2 regions of the Labrenzia sp. THAF187b genome follow, and region 2 is predicted to be linked to the other one. Evidence: riboswitches for the same ligand, from Rfam matches in the RefSeq annotation. Region 2 holds a riboswitch; the other holds the start of a gene.

Region 1 (11,626 bases), 300 kb from region 2:
TTGACAAGCTGAGCACAGCTACATAAATCCATGGCGCTGTTAGCACTCGCTGTTAAGGAGTGCTAATTGGTGACGGGAGGCAATTTCCTTCCGTGCAACGCAACCCAATGTTCATGTCTCGCGCGCTGCCTATTGCGTGGGGCGCGCTCATGAGAGGAAACAGTGTTATGGCATTTCGTCCACTGCACGACCGTGTCGTCGTTCGCCGCGTAGATTCTGAAGCAAAGACTGCTGGCGGCATCATCATTCCGGACACCGCTAAGGAAAAGCCGCAGGAAGGCGAAATCATCGCCATCGGCACCGGCGCCCGCAAGGACAACGGCGAGATCGTTCCGCTCGACGTCAAGGCTGGTGACCGCGTTCTGTTCGGCAAGTGGTCCGGCACCGAAGTCAAGATCGACGGTGAAGACCTCCTGATCATGAAGGAATCCGACATCATGGGCGTGATCGCGTAACCAGCCGCGAACCGCTTCTGATTTCAACCTGTTCCAAAAGAGTGAGACGATCACATGTCTGCTAAAGAAGTAAAATTCTCCTCCGACGCACGCGAGCGCATGCTGCGTGGTGTCGACACCCTCGCAAACGCCGTCAAGGTGACCCTCGGCCCGAAAGGCCGTAACGTCGTTCTCGACAAGGCTTTCGGCGCACCGCGCATCACCAAGGACGGTGTGTCTGTTGCCAAGGAAATCGAACTGGAAGACAAGTTCGAAAACATGGGCGCCCAGATGGTGCGCGAAGTGGCTTCCAAGACCAACGACATCGCTGGCGACGGCACCACCACCGCGACCGTTCTGGCTCAGGCCATCGTCAAGGAAGGCGCCAAGGCTGTTGCAGCCGGCATGAACCCGATGGACCTGAAGCGCGGCGTTGATCTTGCTGCTGCTGAAGCCGTCAAGGCTCTGACCGCTGCTTCCAAGACCATCACCACCTCTGGTGAAGTTGCACAGGTCGGCACGATCTCCGCTAACGGCGACGAGCAGGTCGGCAAGGACATTGCCGAAGCCATGCAGAAAGTCGGCAACGAAGGCGTGATCACCGTCGAGGAAGCAAAGTCCCTCGAAACCGAACTCGAAGTCGTTGAAGGCATGCAGTTCGACCGCGGCTACCTGTCTCCTTACTTCGTCACCAATGCTGACAAGATGATGGCTGACCTGGAAAAGCCGTACATCCTGCTGCACGAGAAGAAGCTTTCCAACCTGCAGGCCATGCTGCCGATCCTGGAAGCTGTTGTTCAGTCTTCCCGTCCGCTGCTGATCATTGCTGAAGACGTTGAAGGCGAAGCACTTGCTACCCTCGTCGTCAACAAGCTGCGTGGCGGCCTGAAGATTGCTGCTGTCAAGGCTCCGGGCTTCGGCGACCGCCGCAAGGCCATGCTGGAAGACATCGCGATCCTGACCGGCGGCACCGTTATCTCCGAAGATCTCGGCATCAAGCTGGAAAACGTGACCCTCGACATGCTCGGCACCGCCGAGAAGGTGTCCATCACCAAGGAAAACACCACCATCGTTGACGGTGCTGGCTCCAAGGACGACATCAACGGCCGCGTTTCCCAGATCAAGGCTCAGATCGAAGAAACCACTTCCGATTACGATCGTGAGAAGCTCCAGGAGCGTCTTGCAAAGCTCGCAGGCGGCGTTGCCGTTATCCGCGTTGGCGGTGCGACCGAAATCGAAGTGAAAGAGAAAAAAGACCGCGTCGACGACGCTCTGAACGCAACCCGCGCTGCCGTTGAAGAAGGCATCGTCCCGGGTGGCGGTACCGCTCTGCTGCGCGCCAAGAAGGCAGTCGAAGGCCTGGCCTCCGACAACGCCGACATCGCAGCTGGTATCAAGATCGTCCTGCGCGCTCTGGAAGCTCCGATCCGTCAGATCGCTGAAAACGCTGGTGTCGAAGGCTCCATCGTTGTTGGCAAGATCCAGGAAAACGACGATCCGTCCTTCGGCTTCAACGCTCAGACCGAACAGTTCGTCAACATGATCGAAGCTGGCATCATCGACCCGACCAAGGTTGTCCGTACTGCTCTGCAGGACGCAGCTTCCGTCGCTGGTCTGCTGATCACCACCGAAGCCATGGTTGCTGAACTGCCGAAGAAAGACGCTCCGGCAATGCCGGGTGGCGACATGGGCGGTATGGGCGGCATGGGCTTCTAAGAAGCCCAAAGCTCACAAGCTTTACAGAAAGGGCGGTCTTCGGACCGCCCTTTTTTCTTGGCCGCCCATCATCTCATTCTTGTGCCGCCTTGCGGCACGGGAGGCGGCATGGGCTTCCAAGAAGCCCAAAGCTCACAAGCTTTGCAGAAAGGGCGGTCTTCGGACCGCCCTTTTTTCTTGGCCGCCCATCATCTCATGCTTGTGCCGCCTCGCGGCACGGGAGGCGGCATGGGCTTCCAAGAAGCCCAAAGCTCACAAGCTTTGCAGAAAGGGCGGTCTTCGGACCGCCCTTTTTTCTTGGCCACCCATCATCTCGCGCTTGTGCCACCTTGCGGCACGGGAGGCGGCAGTGGTTTCGAGAAAACTGAACAGCAACTCAACCAACGGAAGCGCTTGCCCTTCTTGCCACCTCTGTGTTTTCATATCGGTACAAGCTAGCCCTGCTCTTCGCGCATCCTTCAAATGTCCAGCCCAGCCAATGTCTTTCGAGAACTGCACGAGACCAGGTGCTTTATCGTGCCCAACCCGTGGGATGCCGTATCCGCCAGGCTGTTGGCGCACTGCGGCTTCAAGGCTCTGGCCACCACGTCGTCGGGATATGCCTTTACGACAGGCCGGCGCGATAGTTCCCGGCAAATTTCCAGGCAGGAAGCGATCGACCACGCATCGGCATTGTCCCGTGCAACTGGCCTTCCCGTCACCCTGGACGGCGAAGACTGTTTTGCAGACACACCGGAAGGCGTCGCGGAGACGGTCACACGTGCCGCGAAAGCCGGGCTTGCCGGCATCTCGATAGAAGACCGCGACACGTCAAATCCCGGTCGTATAAGACCATATTCCGAAGCTCTCGAGCGCGTTCAGGCCGCTGTCTTGGAGGTCCGGAAGTCCGGGATCGTCCTGACGGCTCGCGCCGATGGTCTCGGCAAGAGAGCCTATGACCTCGATGAGGTTCTTCGCCGTCTGTCCGCTTTTGCCGAAGCAGGGGCAGACGTCGTCTACGCCCCGGGCCTACCTGATCTTGAAGCCATACGGACGGTCTGCGCATCGGTACCTGCTCCGGTCAACCATGTCATCGGGCAAGGTGCAACGGGTCTGTCCTTCGAACAACTCGCAGACGCTGGCGTGCGGCGGATCAGTCTTGGCGGATCATTTACCCGTGTGGCCCTCGGTGCGATCAATACACTGGGTCAAACCATCGCCGCGGGAGATTTTACCAGCCTTGATGCTGCTCCCGCATGGTCAAGGCTTTGTTAGATGCCAAAGCCCAACACCCGCCTCGCCCGGCGACAGATCAGGGTCGCAAGATTGACAACATACCAACTGGTCGGTATCTTTTGATTGCCTGATGGACGAGCGGCAAAACCACTGGCTATGGCCACAGGTAAATCAGCCACGGCTGCACCTGAAATCGGCCTGAACACACCGCTGTTTCCAACTACCGGTCAATAGAGGAACCACTATGCCACTGTCCCCGGGACTTCGTTTTCTGTCTGTACTTTGCGGTGTCGCAGCGGTGCTGTTGCCATCACTTGCTGCAAATGCAGGTGACGCCGCGACGGCTCTACCGGCAGGCAGTTACAAGATCGACAAATTCCATTCGACGCTCATATTCCGGGCAAATCACCTCGGCTTTTCGTACTACAGCGCGTCCTTTGCTGACTTTGACGCCGCGCTGGAACTCGATCCCGCTGATCCGGCCAACGCCAGCCTGAGCGTCGACATAAACGTCGCATCCCTGCATCTGACCGCAACGCCACCTGATGGCTTTCGCGACATGCTGCTTGGCCCGGACTGGCTGAATGCAGGAGATCACCCGAAGATCACCTATCGCTCGACCAGCATTGAACTGACCGGCGCTGAAACTGCCGTCGTGACAGGCGACCTGACATTCAGGGGTGAAACGCGGCCAGTTGAGCTCGACGTGCGTTTCAACGGCGGTTATCCGGGCCTGGCGGTTTACGACCCACAGGCTCGGATCGGATTTTCCGCAACAGGTACGCTGAGAAGGTCCGATTTCGGCATGTCCTACGGACTTCCGCCAGAAGGCTCCAACCTCGGGGTGGGGGATGATGTTGAGTTCGTTATCGAAACGGAGTTCAGCGGCCCACCACTGAAAGAGGCTGAAGCGCAGTAGTCCGGTCAGCATCCGGTCCTCATGCGTGACCGTCTTACACGGTTTTCGGAACCTTAGCCGCCTCTGACGGTTTTCTTCCAAGAACTGAACCATGGAGGGACCGATGGCACAGAGTATGCGACAGGCTGCGGCAGACCAGTATGAGAATGCCGATCAACTCAACAGGACGATCGCTCAGGAAGCCCAGACCGATCAGGAACTGGAATCCCAGGTTCCCCCGGTTTCCAGATACGGCACCATCTGGCGGGTCGCAGCGGTGATCATCCTGCTGCTGGCTTTGCTGACTTCGGTCGTCTTCCTGGCCTGATCGACACCGTTTCACGTTAGTCGCGCGAAGGAATGTTGACCGCCTTCTGACTAGCCGGACGGCTCATGCAGGTGTCGACCCAGCGAACCACATTGGTATGGGATGCGAAGTCGGTCACCTCGCCGGCCTCGTAGAATCCGTTGAGATTTCGCGCCCAGGGCCAGCAGGCCATATCTGCAATGGTATAGTCGCTCCCCATGATGAAATCGCGCCCATCCAGCTGCCGATCCAGAACGCCAAGCAGGCGTTTCGTCTCGTCCCGGTATCGCTCGAAGGGCCGACGGTCTTCATAGTCCCGGCCCGCGAACTTGTGGAAGAAGCCCAACTGACCCGCCATCGGGCCAAATCCACCCATCTGCCACATCAGCCACTGCAGCGTTTCGGCGCGCCTTGCCGGCTCCTGCGGCAGGAACTTGCCCGACTTTTCCGCCAGATAAATCAGGATCGCGCCGGATTCCCACAAAGGCAGCGGCTCGCCGCCTGGGCCGTGCGGATCGATGATTGCCGGGATCTTGTTGTTCGGATTGAGCGACAGGAATTCCGGGCTCAACTGGTCATTGCTGCCGAAATCGACCACATGCGGCTCATATGGCAGGCCCGTTTCTTCCAGCATCGCCGAAACCTTGATGCCGTTGGGCGTCGGCAGCGAATAGAGCTGAATACGGTCAGCGTGTTTGGCAGGCCATTTGCGGGAGATCTCGAAGTCAGACAGATCGATCATGGAGCCCTCTTTAGGGATTGCAGGTCCCGACCCCTGTCAGGATTACGCATAGATATAGCGCAGCTTCGCCCGGCGCAAACTCACAGTCCGCCGACAATGAGAGTTGGTGTTTCGCCGCCGCCGCAATATACCTGCCTCGACAGACATCGGGCGGGTGCCGAAAGAAGCCACATAGCCCCAGGACGACGCAGGAGACACCAATGGCGGACGACAAAGAAGCCCGAATCGAGAAGCTCGAGATCGATCTCGCTCATGCGCTCAACACCATTGATGAACTGAATACGGTCGTCTTCGATCAGGGACGCCAGCTTGACAGGCTCAACCGGCTCGTCACCAACATGACGGACCAGGTCACGGAACTGATGGAGAACGTTCTGCCCGGCCACCAGATTGAAAAGCCGCCGCATTACTGATCTTCGACGAGGGCGTCACCTGATCGCGCTCTTGAGGCACACGTCCGGCCAGCCTTTGCGCGCAGGCATCCTCGTTTGATCCAGGCCATGGCGTTCCTCGCTCGAAACGTTATTGTGGCGGCAGATCCGGCAAGGGTGTGCCATGCGCTTTTTGAAACTTTTGATATTTGTACTGCTGATCGCGGGAGCCGTCGCGGGCTCACTTTGGTGGTTCAAGAAACCGCCGGAAGTGCAGACCGTGATGCCGACGACCGGGCGGGCGGCCGAAGTGGTCTATGCCACCGCAGTCGTCGAACCAGTCCGATGGGCGAAGGTTACCAGCATCATCCGTGAGCGGATCGTCTCGCTGTGCGGCTGCGAGGGTGACCAGGTCCAGAAAGGCGACCAGCTGGCGGAACTGGACAGCGGCGATGCCCGTGCGACACTTGCCGAACTGGAAGCCCGCCAGGAGCTGGCGCAATCCGACAAGGAACGTGCGCTGCAACTGCTGGAGCGCCGCGTCGTCAGCCAGCAGGTTTACGACAAGGCCCAGAACGAACTGATCCGCATCAACGCCATTACGGCGGCCCAGAAGGAACGGCTGCGCGACTATGTCATCGTGGCCCCCATGGACGGCATGGTTCTGAGGGCGGACGGGTCGGTGGGGGAAGTTGCCGAACCCGGTGAAATTCTCTTCTGGATCGGTCAGCCGTCCCCCCTTCAACTGGTGGCGGAAGTCAACGAGGAGGATATTCCCAAGGTCGCCAAGGGTCACAAGGCGCTGATCCGTGCAGATGCCTTTCCGGGAAAGGAACTGACGGCCGAAGTTGCCAGCATCACTCCGAAAGGCGATCCGGTGCTGAAGAACTACCGGGTCTATCTCGATCTCCCGGAAGACACCCCGCTGCGCATCGGCATGACAGCCGAGATCAATATCGTCACCTCGGAGAAGGACGACGCGTTGCTGCTGCCGACCGCGGCCTTCGACGGCTCGAAACTGCTGACGCTGGATGGGGATAACAAAATCGTTCTGCTGGAGGTCGAAACCGGGATCAAGGGCACCCGCGCCACGGAAGTGCTGAAGGGGATCACCGGAGATAACCGGGTCGTCTTTCCCTATAACCCGGATCTGGCAGAAGGACAGAAGGTCAGGCCGGTTCCCGGAGACGGCACATAATGCTTCTCCTGCGCATCGCCTCCACCCACATTCGCAACCGCTTGCGCCAGACCATCGTCTCAACGCTTGGCGTCGCACTCGGTGTCGGATTTTCGGTGGCGATGGCGAGCCTCATGGAAGGGTCTCAGCGGGATTTTACCGCAACACTGATCGACGCCATTCCCCATGTGGAGATCCTGGACGAGCAACGCGCACCGGCGGAACAACCGGCCAGTGCGGTCTATGACGCTGTCACCTATCATGGTCTCAGGCCGAAGGAAGACCTTCGCGGCATCCGCAACCCGACCGAAGCGCTTGCCTCGCTGCGCGACTGGGTGAACGGATCGATGGCGCAGCGCCTGAGCGGCCAGGCGGTGCTGCGCTATGCCGGACAGGACATCGGCATGACCCTGGTTGGTGTGGAACCCAAGCGCGAACTGACCGTCTCCAAGATCGGCGAGGATATGCGCCAGGGCTCCTTCGAGGACCTAGACACGACGTCAAATGGCCTCGTTGTCGGCGACAAGGCCGCGGAACGGCTGGGGGCGGACCTGGGCGATACCGTGACCCTGACATCCGCAAACGGTGTCGCCAAGCGCTTCAAGATCGTCGGCCTGTTCCACAGCGGCATCACCACCAGCGACGAAGGGCTTGCCTATGCGCCGTTGAAAGCCGTGCAGATCCTTCTGGAAAAACCGGACGTCATCAATTCGATCGCAATCCACCTAAATTCCATCGCCGAAGCCAACGCGGTTGCCGCACGGGCCGAGCGGCAGCTCGGCTACAAGGCGGTTTCCTGGGAAGAGGCCAACGAGGGGCTGATGGAGGCCTTCTTCGTACGCAACGTGATCATGTACACGGTTGTCGGGGCCATTCTGGTGGTAGCCGGCTTCGGCATCTTCAACATCGTCTCGACGATCGTGCACGAAAAGGCGCGTGATATCGCGATCCTGAAGTCACTGGGATTTCCGGAAGTCGATATTCAGCAGATCTTCGTGCTTGAAGGGCTGGTGATCGGTATCCTGGGCGCTATTGCAGGTTCGGCGCTCGGCTTCGGACTGTCGAGCTATCTCGCGTCGGTCAAATTCGAATTTACCCAGGACGTGGAGATGACCCACCTGCCGATCTATTTTTCCGCCCTGCACTACATCATAGCCTGCCTGTTGGCGCTGTTTTCATCCGGGATCGCCGGCTACATTCCCGCCAGGAAAGCCGCCCGGCTCAATCCTGTCGACATTATCCGAGGGGCGACATGACCCCTTCCCCGGAAAAACAGACGGCTCCCGGCCACGTTCTGCTGGAAGCGAGCAACCTCACCCGCATCCTGCCGGCCATCGTGCCGGTGACACTGGTACAGGATGTCAGCTTTCAGGTTGGCGAGGCGGAGTTCGTTGCCATTACCGGTCCGTCCGGTTCCGGGAAATCGTCGCTTCTGTATCTGCTTGGCCTTCTGGACAGGCCGACGTCCGGCGAGGTCCGGATAGACGGCCTTCCCACCCATGCGCTGACATCTGCCGAAATGGCGCATCTTCGCCTGGAAAAACTCGGCTTCGTCTTCCAGTTTCATTTCCTGCTGCCGGAATTTACCGCGCTGGAAAACGTGATGATCCCGATGCAGCGGCTCGGCAAACGCAGTCCCAAGGCCCAACTCGACCATGCGACGGAGCTACTGGCGGCGCTGGGTCTGGAAGAGTTTCTTCACCGCCGCCCGGAGCAATTGTCCGGCGGGCAGCGACAGCGCGTCGCTGTCGCCCGGGCACTTGCCAATTCACCGCAGTTGATCCTTGCTGATGAACCGACCGGCAGTCTCGACAGTGTATCGACGGAACAGGTGTTCGAAAGTCTTCAGGCCATTGTGAAGACCGAAAGGACCACCGTTGTCGCCGTTACCCATGATATCGATCTCGCCGACAGAATGGACCGGCGTATCCATCTGGTCGACGGCCGCATCGATTACGACCGGCACCACCAAAGGGAAGAAGCACCCGGCTTGGGCGCATAATTTTCGGCCTGAGTAGCTGGGCCTGAGTAGCTGGCACCGGTTTCAGGCGACTTGAGGCTCCTGCACCGGCTGGACTATTGCCAGCAACATCAAAAGCGCAACAGGTATCGCAAGCGCCCAGAACCCCATGACGGTCATCAGGAAACTCGCCAGAAGACCTCCGGCCGCGAAAGCCAGCAGGACGAAGGCCTGGTGACGGATCCGGGAGCGGCTGTCGGGCCGCGTTTCGGGATGCGTGAAATAGTCGGCGATGCCGAGCACAAGCTTCAGCGTATTGCCGGTCATGATGGTCGTGGGAACATGCCTGTTGAGCAGGGTCAGCATGATGACGTTCTGCAACGACATGGCCACGGTCGAAAACCCGACAGCCGTCAGAGTGACGGCAGACAACGGTCCTCCGGCTGACGGATCTCCAAGACCGGCGACGAACATGAAGCCCGCCACCAGCAAAGCTTCGAGCGCGAACAGATGCCGGACGGCAATCCTGTTTTTGCGCACCAGTGCAGTGACCGAAACGAACCAGAAGAGGGTCGAACCGAAGAAAACCGCGAGCACGAAAACCTTCAGAGCCGCGTTTTGCCCCTGGTGAAACACCTCCGTGCACAAGACGACAAGCGTTCCGGTAATGAATGCCGTGAAGGTGTGAAACAGGCCGAGAATGCAGACCACATCGATGAAGCAGGCACAAAAGGCGAGCAGGATCGGCACCAACGGCCGACTGTGATGCAACATGGATCGGTCCAATTGTGGAGCTCCCGAGCTAGTCCTTTGAGGAAGATGTGCCATGCACTGGCGGACTTGCCAAGCCGGATTGGACATGGCATAAGCGCGCCATCATCAAGAGAAGGGCTGGCGCCCTCGCCAACCTGCCATTCCGGGCAAGGTGGTTTCCGCAACAGGGATGCGGCTGGTCAGACCCTCAACCGAGGCTTTCCGGCAACTAAGCGGTTAATTTGCATGCGCCAGTCCTCCTCGGGCAACCGATGGAGGATTTTTTGTCTCAGGACCCTTTTGCCGGACGTGCGGCAGATCTGATCGAGAACCATGTGGCGGCGAGCTCCAAGCTTGCCGGAACGGATATCTGGTGCCAGGCCGCTGAAGACTGCGTGCTGGCGCGGATCAAATCCCTACGCATCCTGGGTGGCCTACCGCGGCACAAGGCGCCGCTGAGCCAGACCGCCCGCACCGAGCGTTTGAAAACACTGCTTCAACTGTGGGCGAACGGCTGCACATGCGCTGTCGATGAAGACCTCTTTGCCGATATTCTCAACCGGCACGGACCCGTCAGGCACTGACGGGAGTACCCCCGTGTGGTGCACAACGTCTGCACTCTGCCAATTTCTTTGATACAGGCGTGCTGCAACAACTCGCCCCATCCTGAGGAAGGCCGAAGGCCCGTATCGAGTGATGGGCCGCTTGCTCATCAGAATGCCGCCCATCCTTCGAGACAGCGCTGACGCGCTTCCTCAGGATGAGTTTAGGGAAACCAAATCGGATGAGATCGCGACGCTCAGTCCCGCTTGGGGACCGGGCGCGGCTTGCCGCCGTCATCGACGGCCACCATGGTGAAGACCGCTTCGGTCACCTTTTCCCGGTGGCCGTAGCGATGGCGCAGGGCCCAGGATTCAAGCTTGATTTCCATCGACGAATTGCCGACACGAAGGACTTCGGCATAAACGCACAGCACGTCGCCCACATGGACAGGCCGGATGAATTTCATCTTGTCGACCGCGATGGTCACGACACGTCCCTCGGCCCGTTGACCGGCTGCGATTCCGCCTGCCAGGTCCATCTGCGACAACACCCAGCCCCCGAAAATATCTCCCGAGGCATTGGTATCGGCAGGCATTGCCATGGTGCGCAATGTCAGATCGCCTGTCGGCTTTTCGTCGTACACGCCTGAGCCCCTCCGCTGATTCTCGCAAGAAGACTAGGTCATCACCTGCAAGAATAGAAGTGGTTGATCGGAGAGCCTCAGGAGGAACTGCGGATCAAGTCCACCGTCAAAGGACAAACATCAGGATTGCCATGATCCACAACGGCATGGGGGCGGCGACCCAGATCAGCAGGATCGGCAGGCCGCGATGCATGAGGTTGGAGGTATTCATTTCGGTTGCTTTCTAGCTGAAGGCCTGGATTTCAAGGACTGTCATCGCCGAAAGGGCGACGATACCGGTGATGAAGGCCAGTTTCGCGCTGCCGATGAGTGTGCGGCCGGCAACATCCAGTTTCGGCAGCGGCATGCCGCGCGAATCCAGATACATGGACAGAAGCATCAGCGAAAAGACGGTGAACCAGACGAACACCAGCACTTCCGCTATCAGGACAATCGTTACCAGCATGATCCACTCCATTCAGAGGGTTGCGATGTCAGTTCGGCAGGCGGATTGGCTCCGGGAGTTCCGAAGGTGGCCAGCCACAGGCTCTGCGCGATGCGTTCGGCAATGGCCACAATCTCGTCTGCGAGGTCGGGCACGAACAATTCACGGATCACGGGCCGGAAGACACTGAGCCATTCGCCATAATCCGTGCTTACCAGCTCCTTCTGCTTCAGGTGAGCCGGCACGGGCTTGCCCTTGTAGGCGCCGTTCTTCATCAGGACGGATTGCCAGAAGGCTTCCATTTTCGGCAGATGCTCTTCCCACCGGCCAGCCAGACGGTGCTCGAAGATGCCTCCGAGCCGTGGATGCTGGCGAATGCAGCCATAGAAGGTATGCACCATCACATGGATCGCCTGTTCATCGACCTTCTCGTAACGGCGGAG
Region 2 (11,626 bases):
TGCGCAGACGGCTTGGAACACTCTTCAAAAACACCTTCCAGCCATTCTGGATCGCTTCTACGTAGAGCTCCTTTCGCAAGAAGAGCTGCGCCAGAAAATGGGAACGCATGAGAAGAACACCGTTCCTCTCAAAAACGCGCAAACCAAACACTGGGAATACATCTTCAATCACGACCCGGACCTGGAGTTCATCGGACAGGCTGCGCGTATCGGTCAAGCTCACGTAAAGATCGGGCTGAAGGCCGAATGGCTGATGTCCGCGTTTGGCCGGCTGTTGAACGAAATCCTTCCTGTCATCGTCAAGAAGCACCGGTTCTCGCAAAAGGCCATGGTTTCCGAGATGCAGGCCGTGGTGACACGGTTCTTTCTGGACATGATCCTTGCACAACGCGCGTTCGAAACTGAACAGCGCCGTATTGAAGACGCTGAAATGCGGGATACGATCGGGCTGGAGAACCTTCGCACGACCGCAAACACCATCAGCGAGCTGAATGAAATCGTGATGTCGATGGCGTTGTTGTCGCGCAATACCCAGGAAGCCAACGCGAACGGCCAGTCGATTTCCGCCGCGGCGGACCAGCTTGTCGCCTCCATCGGCCAGATTTCCGAAAACAGCGAAGGCGCGGCCAACGAAGCCGTTCAAACAAACAACGCCGCCAAGGATGGTCTGGACAAGATGTCGGCCGTATCGAGTGCTATCGGCGATATTTCCTCAACGTCCCGGCAAACCGCGCAGAGCCTGTCAGACCTCAGCGAAGCTGCTTCGCAGATCGGCGAATTCCTGTCAGTCATTCAATCCATCGCAGACCAGACCAATCTTCTGGCGCTGAATGCCACCATTGAAGCCGCCCGTGCAGGAGAAGCCGGCAAAGGCTTTGCCGTTGTTGCATCGGAAGTCAAAACCCTCGCCTCGCAGACCGGCAAGGCGACGGAAGACATCGCACAGCGGATCGAAGCACTGACCGCTGGCATGGAAACAATCCAGACAGCCATCCAGAGCTCCGAAGGCGCCATCCAGAATGGCGAGGATGCCATCGCGGCCGCCAATGAACTCATGCAATCCATCGACGGGATGGTTGGCAATGTCTCCGAACGGGTCACCCAGATAACGGGCATCCTGCACCAGCAGAAAGAAGCCAGTCACGAAATTGCACGCAATGTCGCCAATGTCGCTGAATCGAACCGGAATACGGATCAGCAACTCGGTGCCATGCAGCGCGTTCTGAAGCAGAGCAACGACAGTTTCAGCGGAGCAGCGAAAAACTTCTTTGATGCCAACTCTGACAAGTCCTTGCTGGAAATGGCTCGGATCGACCACGTCCTGTTCAAGAAACGTGTCGTCGATACGGTGACCGGCCACGACGACTGGGCAACTTCCGGCATGCCCGACCATCATCATTGCCGTCTTGGCAAGTGGTACGACTCGATCAAGAACGAGAAGATCAAATCACATCCAGCGTTCCGCAACCTGATCGCTCCTCACAAGGCGGTTCACGAAGCGGGTCACCGGGCGCTGCATGCCACTGAACAAGGCAATACCACGGAAGCTTTCGCGGCACTCGTTGACCTAGACAAGGCCAGCAAGGAAGTTCTCAAGGGCCTTACAGTTCTTGCCGCCGCCATGGAAACCGATCTGGCGGATGCCGAACCCCGCAAGTCGCCAAGACAGGACGTCGGCAAGAAGGCCGAAGTTCTGCTGGACGGGGGAGCCCAGACGGTGGAGCTGGAAAACGTGTCCGTGACCGGTGTGGGCTTGAAGGGCATAAGGGATGCCAAGGCAGGCAAGACCGTTTGCATCCGATGCGATGGCAAGGAGCGCCTTGGCCATATCATCTGGGTGGACGGCACCAGGGCGGGCGTCCAGTTCTTCGACGAAAACAAATGATCTTCGCGGGACACGCCTGCTGACAACTAGGATAAGGTGCACCCTTGGGCACCTTATCCAGCTTTATCGCCATGCACGTTTGAATGAACGGCTGCTACAGCCATTCACACCACTGGATGCAGGCAGACCTGCTGACAGACCTCTGCTCAATTGCGATCAGCCGGTTTCTTATTTTTCCTGATTGGTATTAGGCTTCGGAGTTCGGAAGTCCCGGAGCTGGAGTATTCATGACTGGAGAAATCAAGGTCGGCATCATCGGTGGAACCGGGCAACTCGGCAGCGCCATCGCAACGGCTTGGCTGGAAAGCGGCTGTGTCGAACCTCGCCAGCTCTGGATATCCAATCGCTCCGGAACCGCCGCGGGCTTCGAAAGCTGGCCGGAGATCACCTTCACCGCATCCAATCAGCTTCTGGCTGACGGCTGTGATGTCATCCTTCTGTCGGTTCCACCAGCGCTTGTCGATACGGTCAGGATTTCGGCGCCCGGCAAACTGATCCTATCGGTCATGGCGGGTGTCTCGCGTGAGAGGCTCAAAGCCCTCACAGGCTCGGAAAAGGTCGTTCGTGCCATGTCGAGCCCGGCGGCGGGCAAGCAGCTGGCCTACTCCCCCTGGTGTGCGGCTTCGTCGCTTTCGCAGGAAGACAGGGACCTCGTCCAGTCGCTGTTGTCGGCCTGTGGCCCGAGTGATGAAGTCCAGGACGAACAGCAGATCGAGGTCTTCACCGCCATAACCGGTCCGGTACCGGGATTTGCGGCCTTCTTCGCCGACTGCATTGTTGACTATGCAAGGTCAAACGGTATCGACAGGCATATTGCCGAACGCGCCGCAAAACAGCTGATCCTGTCGGCCGGGCAAATCATGGCCGGTGACACCAGATCTCCGGCGGAACATGTTCAGGAGATGGTCGACTACGCCGGAACGACCGCCGCCGGTCTCATCAAGCTGAAGGAACTGGGTGTTTCGGATCTGATCAGTGAAGGGCTGGATGCCAGCACGGAGCGCGTCAGAACGATTGCCGGCAAAGACTGATACCGCGCTTCTTCCGCCGGAGAGCAAAACTGAAAACAAAAAAAGCGGCGCTGGTGCGCCGCTTTTCCTGAAGTCTGATAATCAGGCTGTCAGTTCGCCAGCCAGTGCCTTGCGGATCATCTCACGCGTTTCGGCAATGCCGTAAAGAGCAACGAAAGACCCGAAGCGCGGTCCCTTTTCCTGCCCGAGCAGAAGCTGGTAAAGCGCAGAGAACCAGACGACGGATACGCCAGGACCACCATCGGGACCCTTTTTGGACGGGTCCTGATAACGCTCGATGGACCGGGCAACGTCCAGCACCGCATCCTGGATGGCACCGCCATCCGCATCGGCCGGCAGGGCTGCCAGGGTTTCGTCCAGCTTTTCCAGCGCGGTACGCTCGACATCGTCCGGCACCTTGAACGACTTGGCGGGTTTGACGAAATCGTCGAAGTAGCGGATCGCATAGCCGACAAGCGCATCCAGTTCCGGATGGGTCGACGCCGTCACGCCCGGAGCGTAGCGGGAGATGAATGCCCACAGCACGTCCTTGTTTTCCGCGTTGGAGGCGGACACAAGGTTCAACAGCATGGCGAAGGGCACCGGCATGTCGATCTTCGGAATGTTGCCCGAATGAATGTGCCAGGCCGGGTTCTGCAGCTTCTGCTCCACCGGCATCTGCTCGTACTTCTGGACGAAGGTGTAATACTCGTCCACCGCCTTCGGAATGACGTCGAAATAGAGCTTCTTGGCCGTCTTCGGCTTCTGGAAATTGTAGAGCGCAAGGCTTTCCGGTGCAGCGTAGGTCAGCCACTCGTCGATGGTCAGACCGTTGCCCTTGGATTTGGAGATCTTCTCGCCCTTTTCGTCCAGGAACAGTTCGTAGACGAAGTGTTCCGGAGCGGTCCCGCCCAGGATGTTGCAGATCTTGTCGTAGATCGGCGCATTGGTCATATGATCCTTGCCGAACATCTCGAAATCGACGTCAAGCGCAGCCCAGCGCATGCCGAAGTCGGGCTTCCACTGCAGCTTCACCTTGCCGCCGGTAACCGGCAGCGTGATGTCCTCGCCCGTCTCGTCCGCAAAGGTGATTGTGCCGTCCTTCGAGTTGACGTCCTTCATGGGCACGTAGAGCACACGGCCGGACGTCGGCGAGATCGGCAGGAAGGGCGAATAGGTCGCCTGACGTTCCGCGCCGAGCGTCGGCAGCATCACGTCCATGATCTTCTGGTACTTCTCGGTCGCCCGGAGCAGCACGTCATCGAACTTGCCGGCCTTGTAGTATTCGGTCGCGCTGGCGAATTCATAATCGAAGCCGAAGGTATCCAGGAACCGGCGCAGCATGGCGTTGTTGTGCTCGGCAAAGCTTTCATAGTCGCCGCCGAAGGGGTTCGGCACCGCCGTCAGAGGCATCTGCAGATATGGCTCAAGCGCTGCGCGGTCCGGCACGTTTTCCGGGATCTTGCGCATGCCGTCCATGTCGTCGGAGAAGCACAGCAGCCGCGTCGGAATCTTGTCTTCGGTCAGCAGCCGAAACGCCGTGCGCACCATGGTGGTGCGCAGAACTTCGCCGAAGGTGCCGATGTGCGGCAGGCCGGACGGGCCATAGCCCGTTTCGAACAGAACCGGTTTGTCCGTTCCCCGTTTCTCGATCCGTTTGACCAGTTTTCGCGCTTCTTCGAACGGCCACGCTTTCGATTTCGTGGCCGCCTCGACAAACTCTTGCGAAAGGTCAAGCGGAGGCAGGGATTGATCGGTCATTTTTCAAGTCGTTCTGTTCATGAGAATGGATGGAATGCAACCGGGTCGGTTTTTTGACTTTTCGGCCGGTTGCTGCGGCGCGACACTAGATCAACGCGCCTCTATGTGCAATCACATGAACACAGCTAAGTTGACCGAAATCTCGGGCTTTGCGAACTCTTTCCGCCCGCGGAGATATCGCGCCGGAAAAAAGCGGTTAACTCCGGTCAATCGATTGTCTCGTAGCGGTGACTTGAAGCTTGTCTTCCAACCCGTTACATCGGGCGCACGATCAAGAAGAAATTTTCCGTCTTTTGGCGCTACGGGAGAATGAATAGTGTCTATGAACGAGCCGATCAGCGTACAGGAAGCCCTTATCTACGTGATGGTTATCGTCTCGGCGTCGGACAACCAGATGACCGACAACGAACTGGCCACCATCGGCGACATGATCAAGATGCTGCCCGTTTTCAATGGCTATGACGGCAACCGGATCATCCCGGCAGCCCAGCGCTGCGGCGACATCCTGCAGGAAGACAACGGCTTGCAGCTGGTGCTGGAGCTGGTTGGCGACGTCCTGCCGGCAAGGCTTTACGACACCGCATATGCGCTTGGGGTTGAAGTCGCGGCTGCCGATCTCCACGTCGAGAAGGAAGAATTGCGCATCCTTCAGCTTCTGCGCGACCGCTTCAAACTCGACAAACTCACCGTTGCCGCAATCGAGCGCGGTGCGATTGCCCGTCACCGGACCATCTGATCCTCTCGGAGCAGGTATTTGAAAGCAACGAAGGCCCTCGCCTGGGCCGGGGCGGTATCGATTACCGTCCTGGCAGGTGTTTTCCTGATTTTCCAGGGCCTTCAGGATTTCGATCTTTCTGAATACGAAACCCGGCCGATAGCCTTTTCCTTCGACGGATATTCCGTCGCCGGAACGTTGCATCTGCCCCGCCTGCAAGATCCTCGACCCGCAAACCCGCCTCTGGTCCTGATCGTTCACGGGGACGGGCCCGCCGACCGCTATTCCGGCGGTGGGTACATGCCTCTCATCAGCCGTCTTCTGGACAGTGGTCTTGCCGTCTATTCCTGGGACAAGCCGGGCGTCGGCGAAAGCCAGGGCGACTGGCTGTCCTTTTCCATGGAAGAGCGAGCCCGCCTTGCGGCAACGGCCCTTGCGACCGCAAAAGAACAGCCCGAATTGAAGACGTCTCCAGCCGGATTTCTCGGCTTTTCCCAGGCGGGGTGGGTTTTGCCCATTCTGGCGGAAGAGCCAGCGCAGGGCGATTTCTTCGTGATTGTCGGCGGAGCCGTCAATTGGCTGCGGCAGGCTGTGTATTATACTCGGCGCAGGCTGGAGCTTGCAGGTGCGGACAGCAAGACGATCGACAAGGCCCTCGCGCAGGACGCAAAAGACGGACAAAAGTTTCTAGACAGGGATTTTTCCTATCAGGACTATCTCGACAGCGGCATGGACAGGGTTCCGATGTCGGAAGATCGCTTCACATTTGCGCGCCGGAATGCGGCTTCCGACTCGACCGCCTCCCTTGTCCGTATCTCCTCGCCCGTTCTGACACTGCACGGAGCAGAGGACCTCAATGTCGATCCTCGTTTCAATTCCGGCATCTATCGAAAGATCCTGACGGACAACAATCCCGCCAACCGCTTCGTGATCGTCCCGGAAGCAACCCATGCGCTGCTGCGGGCGGAAGCCTTCAACTACCAGCTCGAGGGGCAAATGCCATCCTGGTCAAAGGCCTTGTTCATGGTCCTGGGGCGCCGTGCCTACGCACCGGGCGCGCTGGACACCATGACAATCTGGATCAAGGAACAGGCCTCAACAGCAAACACCCTTTCAACTTCACCAGATCGTTCAAATTGAACCCTTTTTGTTTTCGGTCCTTCAATCCGCCGCACCTTATCACCGGTGCGGGGACAGCACGCTTGTGGGCTGCCGGGACCTGTAGGTCCTTCAGTGCGGAGACGGGGACATGAGCAATCAGGCAATCGGAGAGCGGACAAGTGTGCGCTATCCACTGAGGCGGCGCCGCCAGAGGCTGCGCGTACAGCGCCCCATGCCTTATGCTGTCCGGTACGTGCAGGTTCGCACCGCTCCAAAGCAGGCGAACTGGGGCACGCGAATGATGATTGCCTTTGCAGGTTTCATCTGCGGCCTTGCAGCTGACGCGCTGGTGATGTTTGCCGAAGACCATTTCCATCTGGCAAAGAACCGGGATCCGGATCTTTTCGCATGGGTGCTCGGCACCGGCTTTGCCGGCCATATCCTCTATCTGATCTTCGGAATACTCGCGGTCACGTTGCTGACGGCCTTCAACCGCCGCAAGTGGATCTTGTGGCTGCTGATCGGCTTTGTCGGCGGACTTCTCAGTATCTGATCGGTTGATAGCCTCAATTCAGGCTGTGGATCGCATCCGGCAGATCGAGTGAAAACGCCGGAATGACGACGTCGAACATGGAGCCGTCCGGACGTTCCATCGAGTAGGACCCGGCCATGATGCCGCTGTCGGTCGAAAGCGGGCAGTGCGACGAATATTCATAGGTCTCGCCGGGCTCTATCACCGGCTGTTCACCGACTACGCCCTCGCCGCTGACTTCTTCCTGGCGCCCCCTGGCATCGGTTATCTGCCAGTAACGCGTCTTCAGCTGCACCGGTTCGCTGCCACCGTTGTGGATCTCGACCATATACGCCCAGATATACTCGCTCTCTTCCGGACGCGATTCATCGTCCAGATAAAACGGCTCGACGGAGACTTCGATCCCTTGGGTGATGGCGGTGTAACTGCCAGACACGGCTTTTCCTTAATTTCAGAACTGCGAACCTTGAAATAGACCGGTCCGAAGCGACTTCCACGGGTGGTGCCCGCTCGTTCAGGAGGGGCTTATAGGGCGAATGACGCAAGCGTGAAAGAGGGTTGTGACATATGAGGCCGGAATTGCTTGAGATTTGAGGCCGGATTTTGCAAGAACACCATCTGTCAGACCCAAAACAGTGATCTCTACATGTTCGATGCCCACCTGCGCCCGCTGATCGATCCGCCGCTGAACCGGTTGGGCCTGATCCTTGCCGGCACGGGGCTTACTGCCAACAGCGTGACCTTGGCGGGCTTTGCTGCCGGCATGGGGGCAGCCATCGCTATCGCAACGGGTCATACCCTGATCGGCTTGTTCCTGATCGTGGTCAACCGATTTGCAGACGGTCTCGATGGCGCATTGGCCCGGGCAACGGCCAAGACGGATCTTGGCGGCTACCTCGACATCACACTGGATTTCTTCTTCTACAGCGCAATCCCTCTGGCCTTTGCCATACAGGACCCGGCCAGCAACGCGTTGCCGGCGGTGGCACTTCTTGCCAGCTTCTACGCCAACGGATCGGCCTTTCTGGCCTTTGCCATCATGGCGGAGAAGAACAAGCTGACCACCGACGCTCAGGGCTCCAAATCGCTCTATTACATAGGCGGGCTGGCCGAAGGCACCGAGACCATCGCGCTATTCCTGCTGATGGCCCTGGTTCCCGCCTGGTTTCCTGCGCTTGCCTACGGTTTTGCCGCGATATGCTTCGTGTCCGCCGGCGCCCGGGTGCTCATTGGCGTGAAGGCGTTGCGGCAGACAGGCCGTTAGATCGCCTGGAGTGCCTTCTCGATATCTTCCAGCAGATCCTGCGGATCCTCCAGACCGATTGAAAGCCGCAGGATACCATCGGTGATGCCGAGTTCCTCCCGGGCTTCCTCGCCGATCGACTGGTGCGTGGTCGTCGCCGGATGGGTGATCAGGCTCTTGGCGTCGCCCAGGTTATTGGAGATCTTGACGATTTCCAGCGCGTTTGTGAAACGGAACGCCGCTTCCTTGCCGCCTTCGATTTCCATCGCCAACATGGTGGACCCACCGCTCATCTGGCGTTTGGCGACATCGGCCTGCGGGTGGTCGTCCCGGCCCGGATAGATCAGCCGCGCGACCTTGGACTGGCTTGCCAGATAGTCGGCAATCCTGCCCGCCGTTTCCGTCTGGCGCGCAACGCGCAGCGGTAGCGTTTCCAGGCCCTTCAACAGGACCCAGGCACTGAAGGGGCTCATGTGCGGACCGGTATGCTTGATGAAGGGCATGACCTCGTCGTTGATCCATTCCTCGTCCGACAGGATCACACCGCCGAGGCACCGGCCCTGGCCATCGATGTGCTTGGTGGCCGAATAGACGACCACGTCGGCACCGAGCTGAAACGGCGACTGATAAAGCGGGGTCGCAAACACGTTGTCGACGATCAGACGGGCACCGGCTTCCTTGGCGATCTGTGCCACGGCCTCGATGTCGATGACTTCCAGCGTCGGGTTGGTCGGGCTTTCCAGGAACAGGGCCTTGGTGTTCGGCCGTACAGCCGCCTTCCACTGCTCGATGTCCGTTCCGTCTACCAGCGTGCTTTCAACGCCGAAGCGCGGCAGCAGTGTTTCGCAAATATAGCGGCAGGAGCCGAACAGGGCCTTGGCGGCAATCACGTGATCGCCTGCCCTTACCGCTGCCATCAGCGCCAGATTGACGGCCGCCATGCCGCTGGCGGTTGCCCGCGCAGCCTCAGCCCCTTCCAGTGCCTTGATGCGGTCCTCGAACATGGTGACGGTCGGGTTGGCATAGCGGGAATAGACATAACCCGGATCCTCGCCATTGAACCTGGCCTCGGCAGCTTCGGCACCGCTGTAGGTGAAGCCCTGGGTCAGGTAGATGGTCTCCGAGGTCTCACCAAACGGTGACCGCATGGTGCCGCCATGAACCAGGGTGGTTGCAGGGCGCCAGTTCTTGTTTCCGGTCTTGGTGGTCTCAGTCATGTCTTTCATTCGCTCCAAACGCAAAAAACCCCAGCCTCAAGACCGGGGTTCTCACCTCCGGCCTTTTTAGCAACTTGTTTAACGTGGCTGCAAGCCGGCCGGCCCAAATCACCACGAAGTGAGCCTGTCCTACGGGAAAAGCAGGCACAGGTCAATTGTCTTGCGCACGTTCGCCTCAAAAGCCCCGTTCTGCCAGAATGCCTGTTGGCGCGGGCGGCCCGATCCTTTAATGACCATAGACCAGCATAATGCGGAACATCTTCATGAACGTCACAGCGGGTCAGGTCTTGAACGGAAGCGCACTTCTCACAGCAAACGGCATTCTGCCGGAACGGGTAATCCAGGCCATGTTCGCCGCCGGAGAGATTTCAGCGGACGCACCGCCTGTCACCGGTCAGATACAGCCTGCCAGCCTCGACCTGCGCCTGGGCAAGGAAGCCTACCGGGTGCGTGCCAGCTTCCTGCCGGGCCCCGACATCCAGGTAGCGGCTCGGCTTGAGCAGATGAAACTGCACACGGTCGACCTGAGCGAAGGTGCCGTCCTTGAAACTGGCTGCGTCTATATCGTGCCGCTGCAGGAAAGCCTCGCCCTGGCTCCCGACATTTCCGCAACTGCCAACCCGAAAAGCTCGACCGGTCGCCTGGACGTCTTCACGCGTGTCATCACAGACAACGGTCTTGCCTTCGACACCATTCCGGCCGGCTACACCGGTCCGCTTTATGCCGAAATCTCGCCGCTGACCTTTCCGATCCTCGTGCGGTCCGGGTCCCGCCTCAGCCAGATCCGCTTCCGGCGCGGTCAATCGCTCATTCCCGATGCGGAACTGGAAGAGGTCCACAAGGCCCACACGCTGATGAGCGGCGGCAACGAGCGCATCGGCAATGGTGTGCAGCTCTCCATCGATCTGGAAGGGACCGGACCCGACAGCCTGATCGGATATCGCGCCAAGCAACACTCCGGACTGATCGATGTGGATGTCGTCGGCGCGCAGGACGTCCTCGATTTCTGGGAGCCTATCTATCGCCGCCAACGGGCGGAGCTGATCCTCGATCCGGATGCATTCTATATTCTGGTCAGCCAGGAAGCGGTGCATGTGCCGCCGGACTATGCCGCCGAAATGGTGCCGTTCGATCCGCTCGTCGGCGAATTCCGCGTCCATTACGCTGGCTTCTTCGACCCCGGTTTTGGCCACGCCAGCGCCGGTGGTGTCGGCTCGCGTGCGGTTCTCGAAGTCCGCTCGCATGATGTCCCGTTCATCGTGGAACATGGCCAGACCATTGGCCGTCTGGTCTATGAGCACATGGCGGAGCGCCCGGCGACGCTCTACGGTGAAGGCATCGGCTCCAACTATCAGGGCCAGGCACTCAAGCTGTCCAAGCACTTCAAGGCACCCGCCTGACCGCCGATGGCCCTGAATACCGTCACCCGTGAGTTTGAAGGATTTCTGGAAGACCGGAAGTCCCGCTTTCTGGCGCATCTGGTGCCGGTGGACATGTTCGACCAGCGGATGGAAGAGCTGCGCAAGGAGCACAAGAAAGCCAATCACATCGTCACGGCGCACCGGAGACTTCTGGAGGACGACCGGATTGAGGAGAGCGGCAAGGACGACGGCGAACCCGCTGGCACCTCCGGCATGCCAACATTGCGCGTGCTGCAAGGCGCCGAACTGATCAACTGCGCTGTTCTGATCGTGCGTTATTTCGGCGGAACGAAACTCGGCGGTGGGGGCCTCGCCCGGGCCTATTCCGGCGCGGCGCAGGATGCGATCAACAACGCCGACCTGATACCGTTTCGAAAGATACTGTCGAAAACAGTTCGCGCAGATTTTGCTTCCGGATCGGAACTGGAACGGCGGATCGAGACCCTCGGCCTGACGGTGATGACCCGCGACTACACCGAAGACGGAGTGACGCTGACGGTCGAAGGGCCCGAAGAGGTTCTGGCAGAGCTATAAGGTCTCCAAGTCGGGAAGTTCTTTCCAACTTTTCCGAATGAGGCTGATTGCCCCCCTCAAATAGCCGACAGTCGCTTACGTCATCCCATGGCGAGACCATGGGATCCATGCCGTTTCCTCACCAAACAGCCTTGTGCCGTTCGACCGAAATCACGGCTTGGATTGCCGGATCAAGTTCGGCAATGACGAACGGATGGTTGGATATCC

The links. A riboswitch is a leader RNA that binds a small molecule or an ion and turns the genes downstream of it on or off. The one in region 2 is predicted to bind S-adenosylmethionine.
Region 1: it holds a riboswitch for S-adenosylmethionine, as region 2 does, so the genes downstream of both, FIV03_RS01000 (hypothetical protein) here and FIV03_RS27415 (O-succinylhomoserine sulfhydrylase) in region 2, are expected to answer to the same signal.

Annotation. Positions count from the first base shown of each region.
Region 1 is NZ_CP045344.1:204,724-216,349, forward strand. It holds gene groES (co-chaperone GroES) at 168-455, shown strand; gene groL (chaperonin GroEL) at 510-2,150, shown strand; gene FIV03_RS00955 (isocitrate lyase/phosphoenolpyruvate mutase family protein) at 2,667-3,404, shown strand; gene FIV03_RS00960 (YceI family protein) at 3,610-4,284, shown strand; gene FIV03_RS00965 (hypothetical protein) at 4,388-4,591, shown strand; gene FIV03_RS00970 (glutathione S-transferase N-terminal domain-containing protein) at 4,608-5,312, opposite strand; gene FIV03_RS00975 (SlyX family protein) at 5,513-5,725, shown strand; gene FIV03_RS00980 (efflux RND transporter periplasmic adaptor subunit) at 5,868-6,881, shown strand; gene FIV03_RS00985 (ABC transporter permease) at 6,878-8,116, shown strand; gene FIV03_RS00990 (ABC transporter ATP-binding protein) at 8,113-8,862, shown strand; gene FIV03_RS00995 (YoaK family protein) at 8,905-9,594, opposite strand; SAM-I-IV-variant riboswitch at 9,692-9,816, shown strand; gene FIV03_RS01000 (hypothetical protein) at 9,858-10,157, shown strand; gene FIV03_RS01005 (acyl-CoA thioesterase) at 10,373-10,717, opposite strand; gene FIV03_RS01010 (hypothetical protein) at 10,983-11,204, opposite strand; gene FIV03_RS01015 (group III truncated hemoglobin) at 11,195-11,626, opposite strand, start outside.
Region 2 is NZ_CP045344.1:5,971,133-5,982,758, forward strand. It holds gene FIV03_RS27375 (methyl-accepting chemotaxis protein) at 1-1,885, shown strand, start outside; gene FIV03_RS27380 (pyrroline-5-carboxylate reductase dimerization domain-containing protein) at 2,113-2,916, shown strand; gene FIV03_RS27385 (lysine--tRNA ligase) at 2,998-4,656, opposite strand; gene FIV03_RS27390 (tellurite resistance TerB family protein) at 4,979-5,392, shown strand; gene FIV03_RS27395 (alpha/beta hydrolase) at 5,411-6,511, shown strand; gene FIV03_RS27400 (hypothetical protein) at 6,621-7,025, shown strand; gene apaG (Co2+/Mg2+ efflux protein ApaG) at 7,039-7,440, opposite strand; gene FIV03_RS27410 (CDP-alcohol phosphatidyltransferase family protein) at 7,651-8,268, shown strand; gene FIV03_RS27415 (O-succinylhomoserine sulfhydrylase) at 8,265-9,464, opposite strand; SAM riboswitch at 9,510-9,589, opposite strand; gene FIV03_RS27420 (2'-deoxycytidine 5'-triphosphate deaminase) at 9,728-10,864, shown strand; gene FIV03_RS27425 (YigZ family protein) at 10,871-11,419, shown strand.